DNA from 2 places in the Ferrimonas sp. SCSIO 43195 genome. Region 1 is predicted to be linked to the other one. Evidence: riboswitches for the same ligand, from Rfam matches in the RefSeq annotation. Region 1 holds a riboswitch; the other holds the start of a gene.
What was found. Region 1 has a riboswitch for lysine ahead of J8Z22_RS16595 (Na+/H+ antiporter NhaC family protein). Riboswitches for the same ligand answer to the same signal wherever they lie in the genome.

Region 2: another riboswitch for lysine. It lies ahead of J8Z22_RS17350 (Na+/H+ antiporter NhaC family protein); the one in region 1 lies ahead of J8Z22_RS16595 (Na+/H+ antiporter NhaC family protein).

Annotation. Positions count from the first base shown of each region.
Region 1 is NZ_CP072679.1:3,584,135-3,589,986, reverse strand. It holds gene J8Z22_RS16605 (hypothetical protein) at 230-403, shown strand; gene J8Z22_RS16600 (YeiH family protein) at 371-1,315, opposite strand; lysine riboswitch at 1,582-1,780, shown strand; gene J8Z22_RS16595 (Na+/H+ antiporter NhaC family protein) at 1,861-3,441, shown strand; gene lysA (diaminopimelate decarboxylase) at 3,502-4,752, shown strand; gene nadE (ammonia-dependent NAD(+) synthetase) at 4,806-5,636, opposite strand.
Region 2 is NZ_CP072679.1:3,759,798-3,765,649, reverse strand. It holds gene J8Z22_RS17370 (amidohydrolase family protein) at 1-597, opposite strand, end outside; gene J8Z22_RS17365 (H-NS family nucleoid-associated regulatory protein) at 739-1,131, opposite strand; gene J8Z22_RS17360 (electron transfer flavoprotein subunit beta/FixA family protein) at 1,444-2,193, shown strand; gene J8Z22_RS17355 (FAD-binding protein) at 2,193-3,119, shown strand; lysine riboswitch at 3,213-3,411, shown strand; gene J8Z22_RS17350 (Na+/H+ antiporter NhaC family protein) at 3,498-5,057, shown strand; gene J8Z22_RS17345 (thymidine kinase) at 5,192-5,770, shown strand.

The sequences.
Region 1 (5,852 bases):
CGGACAGAAGGCGGCTACTATAAAAATCCCGACGGTCTGTGTAAAGCCTTGGCGGTGGATTTCCCCTCAATTTGGTCGCTTCCGGTGCCTGTTCGACAACGGTGACCGCCGTTCGGCGCTGACGGAACACGAGCCTCTTAGTCTGATTGAGCATGGGTTAGTTGAAAACGCTTTTGATGAAAGTGCTTTTTATTCCGATGATTAGCCTTCGAACTAAGAGGAAGTGCGGATGATGAGGAATGGACTGCTGCTGGCTTTGCTGCCGCTGATGGTGCTGGTGGCGCTGACCACCGAAGGTGGCGTCAGGGCCACCCTGGAGCTGGTGGCTTTTGTGCTGGTGCTGGGGCTGCTGTTGTGCCGCCCCGCAACCTCAGCGATTCAACAGGTAGATGAGGGACAGTGAGCTGATGGTCAGCCACAGGCCAATCCCCAACAGCAGAGGCTTGGGCCCGGCCTCTTTCAGCCGTTTGGCAGAGATGCCGCAGCCGATCAGGAACAGACACAGCACCAGCACCCGCTTGCCGGTTTGAAACGTCAGTTCATACAGCGGCGCGCCCTGAGGCAGCAGGTAGGCGATGGCGATGGCCACGCAATACAGCACAATGAATCCCGGCACCGCAATGCGTCGCTCGCTGCTGCGAAACAACAGGGCGCTGATAAAGGCCACCGGAATGATCCACAGCGCCCGAGCCAGTTTCAGGGTGGTGGCGGTCATTAACGCCTGATCGCCGTACGCCTGGGCGGCACCGACCACCGATGAGGTGTCATGAATGGCGATGGCACTCCAGATCCCAAACTGTTCCTGGCTCATGTTCAGCAGGTGGCCAATGGCGGGAAACAGGAACAGGGCCACCGAATTCAGGACAAACACCGTGCCCAGAGCGATGGAGGTGTGGTGATCTTTGGCGTTGATGGCCGGGGCGACGGCTGCGATGGCGCTGCCGCCACAGATGGCGGTGCCGGCAGAGATCAGGTAACCGGTTTTGTGCTCCAGCTTCAGGGCTCGGGTCAGCAGCCACCCCAGAATCAGGGTGCCGAAAATTGAAATCACGATGATCCCCAGTCCGGCTTTGCTGGCGGCGATGGCTTGCTCCAGGTGGATACCGAATCCCAGCGCCACAATGGACCCCGCCAGCAGTTTCTTGGCCAACGGACCGGTCTTCAGGCCTTCTGGAATCCAGCCCAGGCTGGCCATGACCACGCCAAAGATCAGTGCCAGCGGTGAACTGATGGCAGGCAGCAGGCACAGGGCCGCCACCAGCCAGAACAGCCAGTCGGTGGGACGAGAGAACAGCGAAGCAAAGCGGGTTGGCATGAAACGACACTCGAGCAATCTTTGGAGGGGGCACAGTATAGAGCCGTCGTCACCAAGAGATAAGCGCGGGATCACAGTTTTGGCAGATTATGGGCGCATTTTAACCGTTGTTGGCATCGACGCGGTGCGCCAATCCGAGCAACGATGTTTTTTTGGCCTTTTGGACTGACTTTTGAATCCAAGTTGAGATTTTTATCACAATTGTCTGGATTCCCGCGGTCGCCTTGGTTACTCTGCATGCTTAGATAAACAGGTTGTCCTCCCGGACAACACGTAGAGGCGCATCGCCTATCAGTAAACCAGTCGAGGGTGACCCCCGATGACCCTGGTTGAAAGGAGTCGATGCCGAAGTGAAACGGGCGTCATCCCGCTTTGCTGGGGCCGCATTCAACAGGTGCGGCACTGCCATAGTAAATCCCAAAAGGAGTTTGGGGATTAAATTTACTGTGGAGCGCTACTGAAGGAAGACGAGTCACGTCCTGTGGCCCGTCCGCGACCTGTCGTCGCGTCAGCAGCCTCCATCGTACCTATAAGATTAAAAAACGATGGCTTTAGTAAGTTACGCCGAATCGGCATTATCAATTGTTCCTCCTGTGGTGGCCATTGGCCTGGCGATCATCAGTCGACGCGTGCTGTTGTCACTGGGACTGGGCATTCTCACCGGCATCCTGATGTTGGCGGACTTCTCGGTAACCACCATGGTGTCAGAGGTGGCCCGGCGGGCAACGGCCCTGGTATGGGAGGACGGCAGTTTCAGCAGTTGGAACCTGTACACCATCGGCTTCCTGCTGACCATGGGCATACTGATGGCCTTGATCTCGGTTTCCGGCGGCACCCGTGCCTTTGCCAAATGGGCCAGGGGGCGCATTCGCCACGGTCGGGATGCCAAACTGATGACGGTGTTTCTCGGTGCCATTATCTTTATCGATGACTACTTCAATGCCCTGCTGGTCGGCAACGTGGCCCGCCCGGTGACCGATCAGTACGGCATCTCCAGGGAAAAGTTGGCCTATTGCATCGATTCCACATCGGCTCCGGTGTGCGTGGTGTCGCCCATCTCCACCTGGGGCGCCTACATCATGTCGCTGCTGGCGGGACTGCTGGTGACCCATGGCATGGGAGACGTCAGCGCCCTGTCGGTGTTTGTGCAGATGATTCCAATGAATTTCTATGCCCTGTTTTCGCTGCTGCTATTACTGTGCGTGCTCTGGTTTAATCTGGATCTCGGCGCCATGGCGGTGGCCGAACGGCGCGCGGCCCAGGGGCAATTGTGGGATCCGGCCAAGGGCATGCCGGCGGGGGAAGACCTGGGGCTACCGGATGCTCGCCGTGGCCGGGTGATGAACCTGATGGGGCCATTGGCATTGTTGATCTCATTGGTGGTGTGCCTGATGTTGTTGTCCGGTGACATGGCGCTGGCGGCCCAGGGGCTGGACTTTACCCTGATCGGAGCGCTGGAAAATGCCGCCGGCTCCTGGTCGATGTTCACCGCCGGCACCATTACCGTGGTGATCACCAGCCTGGCGATGATCGCCCAGGGCGTGCCTGTGTCGGTGTTGCTGCAGGCGATGGCGAAAGGGGTTCGCTCCATGGCGCCGGCGGTGTACATCCTGCTGATGGCCTGGACCATCGCCGGGGTGATCTCGGACCTGCAGACCGGCCACTACCTGGCCAGCCTGGCGGATGGGGCATTGCCCGTGGCCATGGTGCCGGCACTGATTTTCATTCTGTCGGCGCTGGCGGCGTTTTCCACCGGCACCAGCTATGGCACCTTTGCCATCATGCTGCCCATCGCCGCCAACCTGGCGGCGGTGCTGGAACCGTCGTTGATGCTGCCGGCGATGGCCTCGGTGCTGGCTGGTGGCGTGTTTGGCGATCACTGTTCCCCGATTTCAGATACCACCATCCTGTCATCCACCGGATCCGGCTGCCACCACATCGACCACGTGGCCACCCAGTTGCCGTACGCGGTGATGGCGGCGATCATTTCGGTACTGGGGTATCTGACTCTGGGAGTCACCGGGTCAGTTCTGGCCGGGTTGTTGGTGTCTGCCACCTTGTTGGTGGTGACGGTGGTGCTGCTTAAGCGGCGGGCCGCTGATCGAGGCCAGGTGGCGCTGGCCTGAAACCACGCATGGAGAGGGGCCGGGCTACGCAGTCTGGCCGAATAACGCAGAGAGAGGGTTATGGATTATTTTAACGTCGACAATGGCCAATTGATGGCAGAGCGGGTTTCGGTCACTGAGGCTGCCGAAGCTTATGGTACGCCGCTGTACCTGTATTCCCGAGCCACCATTGAGCGCCACTGGCAGGCTTTTACCGATGCCATGGCCGGACGGGACCATTTGATCTGCTATGCGGTCAAGGCCAACAGCAACCTGGCCATTTTAAACCTGATGGCGAGGCTGGGCAGCGGTTTTGACATCGTCTCTGGTGGTGAGCTGGCGCGGGTCATCGCCGCCGGTGGCGATGCCACCAAGGTGGTGTTTTCCGGTGTTGGCAAGACCGAGGCGGAGATGGAGTATGCCCTCAAGGCCGGCATTCACTGCTTTAATCTGGAGTCGGAACCTGAACTGGAGCGGCTGCAGCAGGTGGCGGCTCGACTCGGCCTGGTGGCGCCGGTGTCGCTGCGCATCAACCCGGACATCGATGCCAACAGTCACCCCTACATCTCCACTGGACTGAAGCAGAATAAGTTTGGCATTCCTACCAGCCAGGCGTTACCGGTGTATCGGCGGGCGGCGGCCATGGACCACATTCAGGTGCTGGGCATGGATTGCCATATCGGCTCTCAGTTAACCGAGTCGCGGCCGTTTGTGGAGGCGTTGGAGCGGCTGTTGGCGCTCATGGACACCCTGGCTGAGGAGGGGATTGAGCTGGCACACCTGGATCTGGGCGGTGGTTTGGGTGTCAGCTACGGTCAGGAGACCCCGCCGTTGCCCACCGAATACGTGCAAGCGTTGTTGCCCACTCTGGGACAGCGAAAGCTGAAGCTGATTCTGGAGCCGGGACGGGCGATCATGGCCAATGCCGGCATTCTGGTGACTAAGGTGGAATACCTGAAACAGGGGGAAGACCGGGACTTCGCCATTGTCGATGCGGCCATGAACGATCTGTTGCGTCCCAGTCTGTACAACGCCTGGCAGGAGATAGTGCCGGTGACCGCCAGCCCGGCGTCGCCGCGTGCCTATGACGTGGTTGGCCCGGTGTGTGAGACCGGCGATTTTCTGGGTAAAAACCGGAAGTTGGCTATTGCCGCCGGAGACTATCTGGCGGTGCGTGGCGCCGGGGCTTACGGCTTTACCATGTCGTCCAACTACAACAGCCGTCCTCGAGCCGCAGAGGTGATGGCGGACGGTGACCGGATGCACCTGATTCGAGAGCGGGAGCAGCCGGAGCAGCTGTGGCGGGGAGAGCATTGCTTGCCCGAGGCCTGAGCCAAGCAGCACGCCCGCGTTCGCGGGCGTGTTCAGTTTTACGCTGGCAAAAGTCAGTCGTAGATGGTGGGGATCGGCTGGCGTTTGTGCTGAGTCGCTTTGTAGATGCTGATGATGCGTGCCTCGGCGCTGGCGTCGATGGCTTTGCCTTCCAGGAAGTCATCAATCTGATCATAACTCAGTCCCAAGGCCACTTCGTCTTCCAGTTGGGGACGGTCCTCTTCGAGATCCGCCGTTGGCGCCTTGACCACCAGCCGCTCTGGTGCTCCCAGGTAGCCAGCCAGCTGCCGTACCTGGCGCTTGTTCAGGCCAAACAGCGGCGCCAGATCGCAGGCACCATCGCCGTGCTTGGTGTAGAAGCCAGTGACGTTTTCGGCGCTGTGGTCTGTGCCAGCGACCAAGCCGCCCAGCAGACCGGCAATTTCATACTGGGCGACCATCCGCATACGGGCCTTGACGTTGCCCTTGACGAAATCCAGCTTGCTCTGGTCGTCGGTCAGCAATCCGGCGTCGCTCATGGCCGCCAGAGTGTCGGCGTGAATGCCATCCACCCCGGACTTCACATTGACGCTGATCTGCTTCGAGGGCTGAATGAAGCGGCAGGCCATCTGTGCCTCCTCTTCATCCTGCTGGATGCCGTAGGGCAGGCGAACCGCGACAAATTGATAGTCCGCCTGTTCCCGGTCCTGATTGAGGCCATCGACGGCCAGTTGACACAGGCGGCCGGTGACGCTGGAGTCGACACCACCGCTGATCCCCAGAACCAGGGTGTGGCACCTGGCTTCTTTGAGTTTGGTTTGAATGAAGGCAACCCGGCGCTGAACCTCAAACTCTGGTTCGATGGCGGTCAGTACTTTCATCTCTCTGAGGATCTGTCCTTTCACTGTGTTACTCCCGTTGGACGCTGCCGATGTCAAAGTCGTTAATCTAACATCGGACGTGATAAGGGAAAAGCGCGGCGGTGGCTGTGGGCGCCGAAGTGGCCGCTGCTGATGCTGTGATCCAGCGTTGAAATGCCGCTCATTCGCTGACGCTGGCGACTGCATGCCCAACCTGTCAGGGTGGGTGAGTGTCGCGTTTCTGGAAAAGGTGTGATCCGT
Region 2 (5,852 bases), 180 kb from region 1:
CATCAGGTGAGCGCCTTCGATGGCATAGATACTGCTTTCAGAATGAAGGTCAATGAGGGAGACCGTTGCACTCATGCCCTGAAATAAGCCGTCGAGTTTGCCGGTTTGTACCGAAGTGAAGCCATTATTATGCCAATCTTGAGCGCGTTCATGATCAAATTGGAAATGGTCCGCCCAGTTCATTTCGGCGTGGATGGCCCGGTTATTTACCTTGGCGCCGGCTTGTTCGGCATTATAGTGAGGCCCGCCGTCGGGGTAGTCGGAATACTGCCACTGTTGGCCAAAGTCGGTATAGGGGTCAATAAAGCCCGGATAGATGGTTTTTCCCCTGGAATGGATCTCTCTTGCCCCGTCTGGAACCTTGTTACTTTCTGAAATAGAAACAATTTTCCCATCTTTTATCACCAGCGTCGCATTCTCGAGTCGCTGGCCGGGAGTGGGGATTAAGGTGGCATGGGTAAAGGCCAGGTAGTGATCATCGGCATTGGCAATGGCGCTGACGGGTTGAGTGGGGCTGGCAAATGCCGGCAGGCTGGCGGCGCAGGCGAGCACCTGACACAGCCGCCGCCAACGCCAATGAGTTGTGGGCAGAGGCATTCAAAAATCCTTTTGTTTTATTATTCCTGAATCGAATCCATTATCCTTGCATCGACGAGGGGCTGCAATTCGCCTTCGGCAAGCGGGCATAAAAAAACGGCTGCCATTGGCAGCCGTTTTAGGAAACTTTGTAACTAAATCTTAAATCAGAAACTCTTCCAGGGAGTGACCTTGATCCAGTTTTTCTTTGATGGCTTTTGGAGTGCGGCCTTGGCCGGTCCAAGTCAGGGTTTCGCCATCAACAACAATCTTGTATTTAGCTGGGCGTGGTGCACGCTTGCGACGTGGAGAAGCACTTTCCAGTGCATTTAGCTCATCAACGCTAATTCCATCTTCTGCAAGTTGCTTGCGGATTGCTTCAATTTTAGCCAGGCGTTCAGCTTGAGCAGCAATTTCTTCCTCTGCTTCAGCTTCGCGCTCGTCTGCAATTTTCTGCAGTTTAGCGATTACATCTTTCAGCTCATCCAGCTCTAGCTCTTTAACTTGAGCCTTTAAGCGGCGACCGTGAGTCAAAATTTCTAAGAAATCAGCCATCGTGGATTCAACCTAATTATCAAGTGTGCAAATTTAACAGTGTTTAGATTAGCATGGGCAATTATAGTTGTCTCGTAAATTAAGACAATTAATTACTCATTACTAAGATGATATATCGATATCTTTGCAGACATTTACATTATTCAGGAGTTCCGTGTCATTGAAAAAAATGTCCTTCGATGTCACTGGTTCAGCTTCTGTTCATTTTCACCCTGCTGCCGGCCTTTGAATGTTGACGTTTACGTTAACAGTAATTAGAGTGGGAGGCAGTGTTATGCAAAGTCGATTCTGGCGCTAAACAAAGGACGTACTATGAAGATTCTGGTTCCGATCAAGCGGGTGGTCGATCCCTATGTGAAGGTGAGAGTCGCTGCTGATGAGTCAGCGGTGGAACTGGCCAACCTGAAGATGGCGATCAACCCCTTCTGCGAGATCGCCGTCGAGGAAGCGGTAAGGCTAAAGGAAAAAGGCCAGGCCGATGAGATTATTGCGGTATCAATCGGTCCTAAAGTGGCCCAGGAGCAATTGCGTACGGCCATGGCCTTGGGCGCCGATCGCGGGATTCTGGTGGAGCACGATGAAGAGTTGGCGCCCATCTCGATTGCCAAGGTGTTAAAAGCGGTTGTTGACAAGGAGCAACCCGATTTGGTGCTGTTTGGTAAGCAATCCATCGATGGCGACAACAACCAGACCGCGCAGATGACGGCGGCACTGGCAGGCATGGGGCAGGCAACCTTTGCCTCCAGCATTGAGGTCGAAGGCGATCAAGTCACTGTTGCCCGGGAGATCGATGGCGGCATTCAAACCCTGAGTGTCAAACTGCCTGCCGTTGTGTCTGCGGATCTGCGCCTGAATGAACCGCGCTATGCGTCGCTGCCGAATATTATGAAGGCCAAGCGCAAACCACTGGACACCGTTACAGTGGCGGATTTCGAGTTGCAGTTGAAATCCCACCAACAGGTAATAAAGGTAACGGCCCCGGCGGAACGCAGTGGCGGCATCATGGTGGGCTCGGTTGAAGAGCTGGTTGAGAAGCTGAAAAACGAAGCGAAGGTGGTCTAATGGCGATCCTCATTATTGCAGAGCTGGACAAACAGGGCCTGGGTGCCGAGTGTGCCAAAGTCGTGGGTGCGGCCACTCAACTGGGTCAGGAGATTCATGTATTGGTCGCCGGCAGCGGCGTGGCCGAGGCCGCCAATCAGGCGGCACAACTGGCTGGCGTCACCAAGGTGTTGCTGGCGGATCACGATGGGTATGCCCATCAGCTGGCAGAACCGGTCGCCGACCTGGTGCTGGAGCTGGCCGGTGGCTACAGCCACATCCTGACCGCAGCCAGTGCCAAGGGCAAAGACGTGCTGCCGCGGGCGGCGGCGTTGCTGGACGTGGCTCAGCACTCCGATGTTATTGCCATTGAGTCAGAAGACACCTTTGTGCGCCCGATTTATGCCGGTAATGCCCTGGCAACGGTACAAAGCCTGGATGCCATCAAGGTGCTGACCATTCGAACCAGCGCGTTCGATGCCGTTGCCACTCAGGCGGCGGCAGACATCGAGACGGTGTCCAGCGTCAAAGACAGCGGCCTCAGCCAGTTTGTCGGCGAAGAGCTGGTGCAGTCTGAGCGTCCTGAGCTTGGCGCCGCACGGGTGGTGATCTCCGGCGGCCGCGGTTTGGGCAGCGGCGAGAACTTTGCTTTGATCGAAGCCCTGGCCGACAAGCTCGGTGGAGCCATCGGTGCCTCTCGGGCGGCGGTGGATGCGGGCTACGTAGCCAACGATTTGCAGGTGGGACAAACCGGTAAAATTGTCGCCCCCGAGCTGTACATCGCGGTGGGCATCTCCGGTGCCATTCAACACCTGGCCGGCATGAAGGAGTCCAAGGTGATCGTGGCGATCAACAAGGACCCGGATGCGCCGATTTTCCAGGTGGCCGATTATGGACTGGAAGCGGATCTGTTTGACGCTGTCCCTAAGCTCACAGAACTGTTATAACTGTGATATAACTCACAATATGGCGGCATCTGCTGGTCAAGTGAGGGGCACTTGCAGTTAGAATGCCGCCTTCGCATCTTCGTATGCGAGTACCGATAAGGTAGAGGCGCATCGCCTATCAGTAAGCCGGTCGAGGTTGATACCCGACGACGCCGGCCCAAAGGAGTCGATGCCGAAGTGTGCCGGGCATCATCCCTGCGCGCTGGGGTTACTTCTAACAGGAGTAACACTGCCATAGTAAATTCCAACCGGATGTTGGGAAGATGATTTACTATGGAGCGCTACTGAATGGAAGGTGGATCTCTCGCTTTTTGCTAGTCCCCCGCGGCTTTGGCCGTGTCAGTTGCCTCCATCGCTAATAATGACGATAACATTACGATGGCTTTAATTAGTTACGCCGATTCGGCACTCTCCCTGCTGCCCCCCGTGGTGGCCATTGGCATGGCAATCGCCAGCCGAAAAGTTCTGCTGTCCCTGGGGTTAGGCATTGCCATTGGCATCCTGATGCTGGTGGATTTCTCTGTGGTTGATGGCGCTTCCGAGCTCGGTTCCCGTGCCGTCTCTCTGGTTTGGGATGACGGCGCCCTCAACAGCTGGAATCTCTACACGCTTGGTTTTCTGGTGTTACTGGGGGTGATGACTGCGCTGATTTCGGTCTCCGGGGCGACCCGTGCTTTTGCCGATTGGGCCCGTCACCGCATCCGCTGCGGCCGCGATGCCAAGTTGATGACCATGGCACTGGGGGTGGTGATCTTCATCGATGACTACTTCAACACTCTGGTGGTGGGCTCGGTGGCCAGGCCGGTGACCGATCACTATCAGGTGTCGCGGGAAAAGCTGGCCTACTGCATCGACTCCACCTCGGCGCCCATCTGCGTGATCTCACCGATCTCCTCCTGGGGCGCGTACATCATCGCCCTGATCGGGGGCTTGCTCACCACCCATGGCATGACCGACATCGGTTACCTGAGTGCCTTTATGCAGATGGTACCGATGAACTTCTATGCCATCTTTGCCTTTGCCCTGTTGCTGGCGGTGGTCTATTTCGGCCTGGATTTCGGCGCCATGGCGGACGCCGAGCAGCGAGCTCAGCGCGGTCAACTGTGGGACGAAGCCAAAGGGGTGCCTGCCGGTGAAGAGCTGGACCTGCCCGAGGCCAACAATGGCCGGGTCGCCGGCCTGGTGGCCCCCATCGGTTTCCTGATTGCGATAACGGTTTCTTTGATGCTGTTTTCCGGCAACCAGGTTTTGGCGGCGGACGACAAGGCGTTCTCCCTTATCGGTGCCTTTGAAAACACCGACGTCGCCTGGTCCCTGTTCTACTCTGGCCTGGCCGGGGTCGGCTTTACCCTGCTGTTCGGTTTGCGCCAGGGGGTGCCGGCGGCTTACATGAGTAAGGCGGTGATCAGTGGCGTCAAATCGATGCTACCGGCTATCTACATTCTACTGTTTGCCTGGACCATTGCCGGGGTGATCAGCGACATGAAGACCGGCGAATTCATGGCGACTCTGGCCCAGGGGAACCTGCCTGCCTGGGGATTGCCGGCGTTGCTGTTTTTGCTCAGTGGCTTTGCCGCCTTTGCCACCGGCACCAGTTGGGGCACCTTCGCCATCATGCTGCCCATTGCTGCCAACATGGCCGAAGCGGTGGATCTGGCACTGATGCTGCCGATGCTGTCTTCGGTACTGGCCGGTGCGGTGTTCGGCGATCACTGTTCGCCGATCTCCGACACCACCATCCTGTCCTCCACCGGTGCCGGATGCCACCACATTGATCATGTTACTACTCAGTTGCCCTATGCGGTGCTGACCGCACTGATCTCGCTGGCCGGTTACCTGGTACTGGGGATGACCGGGTCGGTCATGGCCGGGTTTGCCACCGCCACCCTGGGGCTGGTGCTGGTGATTCTGCTGCTGAAACGCCTGTGTCGGCGCTGAGGTTAATCCGCTAACACATCGGGCCCCACCAGGGGCCCGATTTGCGTTTGCCGCCGCCATTTTTTGCCCCACCACTCTGGTTCAGATCCGGGCTTTTCGGTAGACTTGCCTCAGCGATTACTGGGGGATCAATTTTGGCTCAACTCTACTTTTACTATTCGGCAATGAATGCCGGAAAATCCACTTCTCTGCTGCAATCGGCGTACAACTACCGCGAACGGGGCATGCAGGTTCTGGTGATGACCGCGGGCCTGGATGACCGTTACGGTCAGGGAAAAGTGACGTCGCGAATCGGGTTGTCGTCCGATGCCCTTATCTACCGCAAAGAGGATGATCTGATCCAGATGGTATTGCGGGAGAATGACGCTCAAGCGGTCAATTGTCTGCTGGTGGATGAGTGCCAGTTCCTGACCAAGAGTCAGGTGCGTCAATTGACCTACCTGGTGGACAAGATGGACATTCCCGTACTCTGTTACGGCTTACGCACCGATTTCCAGGGGGAGCTGTTTGAAGGTGCCCAATACCTGTTGGCCTGGGCGGATAAACTGGTTGAACTCAAGACCATCTGTCACTGTGGCCGTAAAGCCAACATGGTGGTTCGGCTGGATGAAACCGGCAACCCGGTGCGCAACGGTGACCAGGTACAGATCGGTGGTAACGACAGTTATGTCTCCATGTGCCGGACCCATTATCGAGAGTTGGCCTGGGACTGAGCATCGATGAATCAGGGGGTGTCGCATCGAACCGGTGGGGCACTCTCGGCTGAAAATACGCCCGAATATTGCAAGCTGGTAA